3 regions of the Paenibacillus sp. SAFN-117 genome follow, and region 1 is predicted to be linked to each of the others. Evidence: riboswitches for the same ligand, from Rfam matches in the RefSeq annotation. Region 1 holds a riboswitch; each other region holds the start of a gene.
What was found. Region 1 has a riboswitch for thiamine pyrophosphate ahead of tenA (thiaminase II). Riboswitches for the same ligand answer to the same signal wherever they lie in the genome.

Region 1 (3,277 bases):
GCCAGATAAGCCATTTCCCCGGCATTGCCCTTGACCGCGGCCAGCTTCACCTCCTGCAGTATCTCCCGCCCCGCTTCTTTAGTGAAGGCCGAGCAAGCAATCGCCACCGGATCAAGGACGACGGGGATCCCTTTTTGATTCGCGGCTTTACCTGCTTTGACCAATGCCGGCACTTCATCGCGAGAGAGTGTGCCTAAATTGATCAGAACCCCGTCGGATGCCGCTGCCAGCGGTTCCGCCACTTCTATATATTTGGCCATGGCGGGCGTACCGCCGAAAGCGAGCAACCCGTTGGCGCTGAAATTCATGACCACCTGATTGGTCAGGTGATAGATAAACGGCACTTGTCGGCGAACTTGATCGATAATCGACTGATTCATGCTTGGCTGCCTCCGATCCGCGGCGCCCAATGATTCGTCGGGCCATTGCCTTTCCCAAGCGGCAAGGAATGGCGGATGGCCGCGGTAATATAGTCTTTGGCCTTACGTGCGGCCTCATATAAAGGAAGCCCCTGCGCCAAATAGGCGGTAATCGCGGCCGATAACGTACAACCGGTACCGTGCGTGTTGGTCGTCTCGATTCTATCCGCAGACAGAGCGTACAGCTTTTCCCCGTCGTATAGAATATCTACAGCTTCTCCGCGTAAATGTCCGCCTTTGACAAGCGCGGCTCCGGCCCCGTACAGGTTAACGAGCGCTACGGCCGCTTCCTCCATATCCGCTGTCGTTGTAATCGTACCGCCGGTCAAGCTCTCCGCCTCCGGTATATTCGGAGTGACGATGCTGGCGAGCGGCAGGAGCCTGTCCCTCAAGAAGGCGCGCGCATCCGGATCAATGAGCGCATCCCCGCTTGTCGCTATCATGACGGGGTCCAGCACATAAGGGGCTTTAATTTCCGGAATCTTCCTTGTCAACAATTCCATCATGTCCAAGCTGGCAATCATGCCTGTTTTAAAAGCGTGAACCGGTATATCCTCTGTAACGGAATCCAGTTGACGACCGATGAAAGCCGTCGAATGATGGACGACATCCTGGACTCCGGTCGTATTCTGCGCGAGAACGGAAGTAATGACGGACATTCCGTACACCTGCAGTTCTTGAAATGTTTTCAGATCGGCCTGGATACCGGCGCCGCCCGTCGGGTCCGTTCCGGCAATGGTGAGAGCACAAGGAACACGCTTCATGGCGCAGTCACTCCAATGTTTCCGGCGGGCCATGTTTCGCAAGTCAGGGACATTTCCCAGAAGCAGAGCTCGAGCTGGCAGCTTTTTCGAAAGGCGTCGCGCATCCGGTTTTTCTCGGCTTCCGAGGCTTCTTCGGCACAAGCATCGAGCCGCTTGCACAAGGTTTCGGTGAGTGCTTCTATTCCCGAGTCGGCATAGAAAGTAATCCAGCGATAAAAAGGATGGTTCGCTTGAGGCTTATATTTCTCCATGAGCACCTTGCCGATTTCCAAATAGGTCCATGGGCACGGCAAGAGAGCGGCGTAGATTTCCCCGAGTGAACCGGTATAGGCATGATACATCATATGCTTCACATAATGATCCGCAGTTGGCGGGAGTGGATGACCCTGCAATTCCTTATAGGAAACGCCGATATAGTCGCACAAATTCATATGCGGGCCGGTTTCCGAGTGTAAGGTAAAGCCTACCTGTTCATGGAAAAAGGCAATATCGCTGCGAGTATCCGACTTGGACATGGCAATCGCATAGATTTTCATAAATGCGTTCAAATATTCAAAATCGGCTTTTACATAATGCATGACCGCTTCTTTGGCAATATCTCCGCGGCCGATCCCTTCTACAAACGGATGATGGAAAATCATTTCGAACAAATCCTGGTTGGTTTCCCGTAATTGTTGAGTAAAAGTCATTGGAACCGCCTCCTTGAATTTTGAAAATCAATAGAATTGCATAGAATCGCTTGCAAGTTCAGCCGAATGGGCTGCAAATTGGCTGGATGGAGAAGGAACCTCCTTTCTTCATGGGGGGGAGAGGGAATCGGATAAATAAAAAAGAACCGATTCATGGCATTCATGAACCCGGTTCTTGGTCTGCGGAAATAATAGGGTATACAAATACCCTAGTGACTACTTCCCTCCGCTGGTACTAACCAGATCAGGTTCATAAGAGTTGGAAGCTATCTGCGTTCCTCTCAGCCCGAATATAGGGCACCCCTAGTAGTTTGAATAATGTATTAAATTGCAAGCAAATTTATATTAACATATCTGGAATAGACTGTCATCCAACATTTTCATCCTACAATTCCGGAGCGTTCGATACTCTTCATAAAGTAACGCTGAATTTCGAGATAGAGAATCAGGATTGGAAGGATGACAAGGACACATCCGGCCATCGTTGTCGCCTGGCCCACATTGGCGCTGGCCGTCCCTCCCGACATCGAGTTCAGCGACTGCCCGAGGAAGGGCAGCATCATCGGCAGAGTAAATTTATCACGGTCGACCAGGAAGATGGCCGGCTCGAAGAAATCGTTCCAGTGCCACACCACCGAAAGAATCGCCGATACAAGTATAGGCGGAATGGAGACCGGCAGCACGATACGGATGAAGGTTCGCAGTGCGCCGCAGCCGTCCACCCGGGCCGCATCCTCCAGCTCATGAGGCAAGCCGCGGAAAAACTGGCGGAAGATGAAGATAAACAAGGCCCCGCGCAGTCCGTTAGCGAAGAAGCTCGGCACAACCATGGGCAGAATCGTATTGATCCAGTTCAATTCCTTGTATTGAATAAACATCGGCACGATGATCGTTTGCGGAGGCACTATCATGGTAAACATAGCGAGCGCGAACAACAGCTCCCTGCCCGGGAAGCGGAAGCGGGCGAAGCCGTAGCCGACTACCGCGCAGGACAGCATCTGGCCGGTCACGGTGAGCAGCGTCAGGACGACCGTGTTTTTCAGATAGGGCAAATAATTAAGAGCCGCGTAGGCGTCGAAATATCCCTTCACACTGAACTGCTTCGGAATCCAGTATACCGTCGGATCGACCAGATCGCCCGGGGATTTGAACGAGGTCGAGATCATGAAGAGAAACGGATACAGGAACACGAACGACAGTCCGATCAGAAAGAGATAGATGAACAGCCGGTAGATGCGATATGCGATTTTCCACCTGCGAATCCCTTCCGCGGCCAAAGCCATTCTTGCCCCGATACTCGGGCGGGTACGAACAGTCTGCATCGTTAAACCTCCTCCTTATGCTTCCGCATGTAGCCGCATAGACTGGGATGGCTTCCGACATGCCGTTGAAGCAAGCGCGCCGC
Region 2 (3,277 bases), on a different contig from region 1:
GCCTCCAATACTCCGCCGGATTTGGCAGTCGTCGGCGGGAGGGATTCCCAAACCTACGCCAAAGACGGTCTGGTGGCCGATCTGCGCCCATTCATGACTAAAGAGGCGATGCCCAATTACTATAAATGGATTAGCGATAACGAATTCAAAGGCTATTATACGATTGAAGGGGTAGACGACGGCCTGCGGGCGCCGACTCCATTTGATCTTACAGCGTACAGCGCTTGGTATATTCGTAAGGATTGGCTGGATAAATTAGGCCTTCCGGTGCCGACCAATTATGAGGAAATGCTGGAAGCGATGCGGCAATTTACTTTTAACGATCCCGACGGGAACGGCAAAAATGACACCTACGGCTTCACCACTTCCGGCAATGGGGCCAATGTCGGATTCGATTGGCCTCATTGGGTCAAGAACGGCTTCTACGCCTCCATGTATATTGACGAAGGAAAGCTGGTGGACGCCGGTTCCCACCCGGATACGGTCAAGGTACTGCAGGAAATCAAAGATACTATTGCGGAAGGTATTGTCGATCCCAACTGGTTCTTGAATAAGGGGTCGGAGCATCTCAATAAGATCATCGAAGGCAAGGCGGGAATCGTTAAAGCCGGTGGCCGCGATTTTGCGCTGGAGAGTGTGGAGACGAGCGCGGTGAGCCGGGCAAGACAAATCAATCCGGAAGCGGATATCGTTCCGTTCAATCCTTTCCCTGATGCCAAAGGGATCAAGACGGATCCGCAAGGCTCCTTCGGCTTTGTTGTTCCCAAGCAGCTGGCCGAGCAAGAACCGGATAAGGTGAAAAGAATGATGGCCATCCTCGATTATCTGGCCAGTCCGGAAGGTTTCCTGCTGACGCATTACGGCCTGGAGAACGAGTCCTATACGAGAGAAGGCAACAAGGTCACGTTAAAACCGGACGTCATCCAAAAGATCAACGAAGAGAACGGTAAATTCCTGCAGATTTACGATTTCTTCACCCGGGTTTCCGATACTAGTCCAATCGGACTGGAAATCATCAATCCGAAAGAAACGGAACGGGACCGCGCTATCGTGGAAGAATTGCTCAGCTATAAATCGGTTCCTTACACTGGAGGACCTTATGTGACACCGCCGGCCGGCATCAATATTGCCGATTACCGGAAGGAAATGAACTCGACTCATGCGAAAATCGTCTTCGGCGATCTGCCGGCCGACAAGTGGCCCGAGTATTTGGAGGAGCTGATGACCAAGCATAAGGGAAGAGAAATTTTCGAAAACTACACGAAACAAATTCGCGAAGGCGGCGGGTTTGACGCTGTGAAATAACCCCAATAACGTAAGTATGAGCTCTCAGCATCGGGCTAAATGAGCATTCCCCTGCAATAGCGGGGGAATGCTGCGTTTCACCGAAATAGGCCCGATGGGCCAATTGACAAACCGGAAGCACTCCACTACGATAAGACTCAAGCAATGAAAAAACTGCATATTCATTCAAATGCACTAGGGGTGCCGTAATCGGCTGAGACGGACGCTGTCCGATCCCTTTGGACCCGATCTAGGTAATGCTAGCGTGGGGAAGTGTAGCTGCACAACGTTATTTTAGCCTTGTGTTTAAACTGCATCTTGCCCGGGTGCAGTTTTTTTATTTGCTCAAAACCATTTACATGGAGGGTGTTCGCAAATGGAACAGACAGGTTGTGGAGCCAGTCGGATCGTCGGCTGCCGGTTCTCTCTTTATCCCATGTCGGACCGGTTCGTAGAAATCATTATGGGCGTGTTGGAGAAGGTGGATCGATCTAAAGTATGGATGAGCACGGATGATATCAGCACCTGCATTCGGGGGAAGGCCGAGCATGTCTTCGATGTGGCCAAGGCGGTTTACATTCAGACTGCTGTCTCCGAGTTGCATGTCGTATGGAACGGGACCTTCTCTATAGGCTGTCCGGGCGATAGTGAAGGAGACGTCTATTTGTCTGAGGATGAGGAGAGGATGAATGAGGCCGGTTTGCGGCAGCATTCGGTCGAGACGGCTTGCCAGTTCGCCCTGTATCCTCTCGGGAACCCCGACTATATGAAAATCATTTATGACCAAATCGAACGGGCCAAAGCGCGAGGAACCTTCAGCGGCGGTGTTCACTATGCGAGCCGATTGGACGGGGATGCCCATGAAGTGTTTGCCTCTTTGGAAGAATCGTTCGTGAATGCGAGCAAGCTCGCTTCCCATGTGACCATGACGGCCGTGCTTTCTGCGAACAGCCCTTCCAGGAAGCCGGACAGAGTGTAGAGGGGGCTGCCGTAATGAAGCGCTGGAAGCTTCGCGAGGTGGTAGTGCTTGCCGCGTTATCGGTCGTTTTTGCCGTAGTCTATCTGGCTTTCCTACAATTCGGCAATGTCTTGGTCGGCCTGATGGGCCCGATTGGCTACGAGTTTATCTTCGGCATCTGGTTCATTGTATCCATCATCGCCGCTTACATTATCCGCAAACCGGGGGCGGCTTTCGTGTCCGAGACGATTACCGCAGCCATCGAGCTGCTGATGGGCAATGTGGCCGGCCCCAGACTGCTGCTGTCGGGGATGATTCAGGGGCTCGGGGCGGAGGCTGTATTTGCCGCTACCGGCTGGCAGCGCTATTCGACCTGGGTGCTGGTCTGCGCGGGAATGGGCTCGGCGGTGTTCAGCTTCGTGTGGGGCTTCTTCGTCTCGGGCTATGCGGCTCTTCACCCGGGATACGTCACGGCCATGTTCATTCTTCGCCTCATCAGCGGGGCTGTTCTGGCCGGCCTGTTGGGCAAAGGGGTGGCGGACGGCCTGGCCAAGACCGGGGTGCTGAGAGGCTTTGCCATTGCCAAATCCGCAAGAAAGAGAGAGCATCATGACATTGCAGGCTAACTCCCGTCTGCTGGAGGTGCGCCGGTGGACGTTTGCTTACGATGAAGAGTCGGCTCCGGTCATCGATAACGTCAGCTTCGAAGTAGCGGAGAACGATGCGGTTCTTCTGCTGGGGCCGAGCGGCTCGGGCAAGAGCACGCTCGCTTACTGTATGAACGGCCTGTATCCGGAGGCGGTGGATGGTCATTCTGACGGAACAATTCTGCTGCAGGGCCGGGAAATAAGCTCTTACAGCCGTTCGGAAATTAGCCGCTGCATCGGAATGGTCTTCCAGGATCCGGAGAGTCAGTTCTGTATGGTGACTGTCGAGGATGAGGTGGCCTTCGGCCTGGAAAACCTGGCGGTCCCTCCGGAGGAGATGGACGCGCGAATCGACCGGGCACTGAATTGGACAGGGCTTGCGGAATAC
Region 3 (3,277 bases), on a different contig from region 1:
GAGATTCCGCCTCCGCCCAATTTCGCAAGCTCCACGTTCACTTGCTTGACAATTTCGAGCAGCTGCTCCAATTCTCCTTCCATCATCGTATCCATCGGCCCGACCACATATTTGACGCCAGACTTCCGTATAATGTCTACCGCCAAGTCAATATATGGAACAGCGTCCTCCGTTCTCGGGATCGTTTCAAAGCTAACGAGCGCATTCGCCATCATTCGGCTCTCCCTTCTTGCAGTTATTGTGCGGGCTCAGGCAGAAAATCGTTCGTAAAGGCAGCATCGGCATCGAATTCCTGCTCGATTAATCCGTGTTCTCTCATCCAATCCGCATAGTTGACCCATACCGATTTTTTCTGAATGCCCCATTGCGGTGCATCATCCTGATAACGCGGGCTGATCCATTTCTGACTGGCCATGACCAGCTCTTCATCCAGCTCCGGCGCTGCTTTCAGCAGTATTTTCGCAGCTTCCTCCGGCTTGTCCATTGCATATTGGAAGCCTTTGGCCGTTGCGGCGAGGAAAGCCTTGACCAGCTCCGGCTGTTCCTTAATGGTCTCCTCGTTAGTGATTAACAGCGGAGTATAGTAGTCCAATTTCTCGGAGTAATCCGTAAGAGGGATGAGATTGAGCGGAACCCCGCGCAGCTCGGCCTCGATTCCGGTCCAGCCGTAGAAGATCCAGGAGAAGTCGACATCCCGCTGAACAGCGGTGAAGAAATCGGCTTCGCCCAGGTTGACAATTTTCACCGTGTTGACATCGGCACCCCCATCGGCCTGCATCAAGGACTGCAGCACTCCCTCCTCCGCCGGAGAGCCGAAGCCGCCATATACTTTGCCTTCGAAATCTTTCGGGCTCTTAATATTTTTGTCCACGGGCGATGCGAAGACGGAGGTATTATGCTGCATCAATGTGGCGATGGAGACCACCGGAACTCCCTGAATGCGGGCTTCCGTTACGTTCTCCTGGATGCTTACACCGAAGGCGGCTTCGCCGGAGCCGACAATAGCCGTCGATCCGTTGACCCCCGGGGGAACGATATTGACGCGCAGACCGGCCTCTTCGTAGTATCCTAAGTCTTGCGCCACATATAAGCCGGTATGATTGGTATTCGGAAACCAGTTGAGAACAAGAGTGACATCCGTCAGTTTATCGCTTGGAGCACTGTCCGGCGCCGGCTCGGTTTTATTGCCACAGGCGGTTAGCATTAGAAGAGCGGTCAAGGCGACGAACATTAGTTTTTTCCAGGTTAATGATTTCATAGTTAACGTTAAGGGGACTCGTGTACTCCATCATGAGAAGATATGGATGAATCCGATAATCCTTTGCCGGGATAGTCCTACAGCATAGGCGGAAATCCGGACCAGTAGAGCATATTCGTCTCCGGATAAAAAATTGCCGCCGGATCACGAACCGGCTTTCGCACGGTGATCGGTTTCGTTCCGAGCGTCTGACCAGCCGATATTCAGCATGGCTTAAGCGAGTTCATTCTTCCCTTGAATGGCGATGATTCCCTTACTTCCTCCCTTGTTATGTTCATGTTGGAAAAATGCATAAAAAAACGCCCCTGATCTAAGGGCGCAAAATAGCATATAGGCGGCACATGGATGGACCATATGCAGTATTCCCTACGCTGGCATTACCCAGATCAGGTTAAAGGGTCAGTATCTTGCGGGATACAATCTCAGCCGGCCTAGTCCAGCTCCCCGGTTATGAAGTTGTAAAACAACAGGATGCAACGGCCATTGCGACTATATTATAGCGTGAATAGGGAAATGTGTCCACTGAGAGGTCATCCGGAGTTGGGACCGTTACCGAAATCGGCCAAGGGCCCTGCACAATTGAGGTTGAATAAGGCAAGTGGAAAAACGGATCGGCAGGCTGCGGCGGAACTTGCTATTTGCTGGCCTCGGAGAAATTTAAATGCGAGTTCATCACAAATGGGTGCTTCATGGTAGTTAGGCAAATCGTGAAGAACCTAAAAAGACTCCGTCTATTTTCTCATTAAAATAAACGGAGCCTTATCTTTGAATTTCCATATTCACTTTACTTCCATTAACCTCCTGCGATTCACATGCCCAGCATGTCCAATCCTTTCTTCTTAGTTAACCCTTTCATTTACATGCTATGCATGCTTGGCAGAAAGAGCTGATATGAGTTCCCACATGCCCACAGATTACGGAAAAAGCTGTCACGGGACTTCTTCCTTCATGCAACCTGATTACAGCATGCTTCGCTAACGCTGCTCCATTGGACTATCCCCTTTCCCGCTAAGAGTATATATCTATTTAACGGAGTGGGCTCTTTAATATGGATGGCGGTTCGAATCGGAATTCCAATTCACTGTCGCCCTTAGGGTCCCATTCCGGTAAACAGCTGTGTCGAGGAGATGAGATAAGGATACTGGGTATCTTGTGTTTGTTTGGTGTTTAGCTTACTGCAATCCTAACAGAGTTTTAATATTATGTAAATATTCTAAAAATTCTATTAATTTCAATCTATTAAAAAAAAAGCCCCTTATTCATCCATATTCTCCCTTTCTCTTATTTTTTCTAGTAATTTCGCCTACTTATTAATATCCAAAGCTTTGCTGCGAAGCAGCCGGGGTCCCACACTTTATGGAAGCAAGAGTTCCTCATATATTATCATCGGCCGCCATCCCGATCGCTTAAGAGAATGGCAAAATCAAAGCTTAACAGGTATACTGGGCGAAGAGAAAGGCTTATAGGAACTATACGGTGATGCGGTTGTATTATCTTAGAGACACAGCCGGATGCAGGAATATAAGGGGGAAGAAAATTGAGAACGGAACAGCCGACGGACAGACGGATTCTTATCGCCGGGACGGGCAGCGGGAGCGGCAAAACGACGGCCGCTCTCGGAATCATGGCCGCATTGAGAAGACGGGGCAAGGCGGTGCAGGGGTTCAAATGCGGACCGGATTATATCGATCCCGGCTATCATACCGCCATTACGGACAGGGTCTCCCGCAACCTGGACAGCTGGATGATGTCCCCGAAGGGAGTAAGGGAAATCTATGTCCGCGGATCACAGGGGGCGGATATTTCCGTCATCGAGGGGGTCATGGGCTTCTATGACGGCAAAGACCCGACGAGCCATACGGGCAGTACGGCAGAGATCAGCCAACTGCTGGAATGCCCGGTCGTGCTCGTCGTCGACTGCAGCGGCATGGGCCGCTCGGCGGCGGCGATCGTGCAGGGCTTCCAGCGGTTCGCCGATGACATCCGGATAGCCGGAGTCATCGCGAACCGCGTCGGAAG

Region 2: it holds a riboswitch for thiamine pyrophosphate, as region 1 does, so the genes downstream of both, ACTHRH_RS24150 (YkoF family thiamine/hydroxymethylpyrimidine-binding protein) here and tenA (thiaminase II) in region 1, are expected to answer to the same signal.
Region 3: it holds a riboswitch for thiamine pyrophosphate, as region 1 does, so the genes downstream of both, ACTHRH_RS14275 (ABC transporter substrate-binding protein) here and tenA (thiaminase II) in region 1, are expected to answer to the same signal.

Annotation. Positions count from the first base shown of each region.
Region 1 covers NZ_JBQCLK010000005.1:116,545-119,821, forward strand. The annotation lists gene thiM (hydroxyethylthiazole kinase) at 1-380, opposite strand, end outside; gene thiD (bifunctional hydroxymethylpyrimidine kinase/phosphomethylpyrimidine kinase) at 377-1,183, opposite strand; gene tenA (thiaminase II) at 1,180-1,872, opposite strand; TPP riboswitch at 2,077-2,187, opposite strand; gene ACTHRH_RS05185 (carbohydrate ABC transporter permease) at 2,253-3,194, opposite strand.
Region 2 covers NZ_JBQCLK010000050.1:12,201-15,477, forward strand. The annotation lists gene ACTHRH_RS24145 (extracellular solute-binding protein) at 1-1,305, shown strand, start outside; TPP riboswitch at 1,472-1,573, shown strand; gene ACTHRH_RS24150 (YkoF family thiamine/hydroxymethylpyrimidine-binding protein) at 1,661-2,263, shown strand; gene ACTHRH_RS24155 (ECF transporter S component) at 2,278-2,868, shown strand; gene ACTHRH_RS24160 (ABC transporter ATP-binding protein) at 2,852-3,277, shown strand, end outside.
Region 3 covers NZ_JBQCLK010000020.1:37,770-41,046, reverse strand. The annotation lists gene ACTHRH_RS14280 (thiamine-binding protein) at 1-215, opposite strand, end outside; gene ACTHRH_RS14275 (ABC transporter substrate-binding protein) at 236-1,231, opposite strand; TPP riboswitch at 1,605-1,715, opposite strand; gene ACTHRH_RS14270 (cobyrinate a,c-diamide synthase) at 2,796-3,277, shown strand, end outside.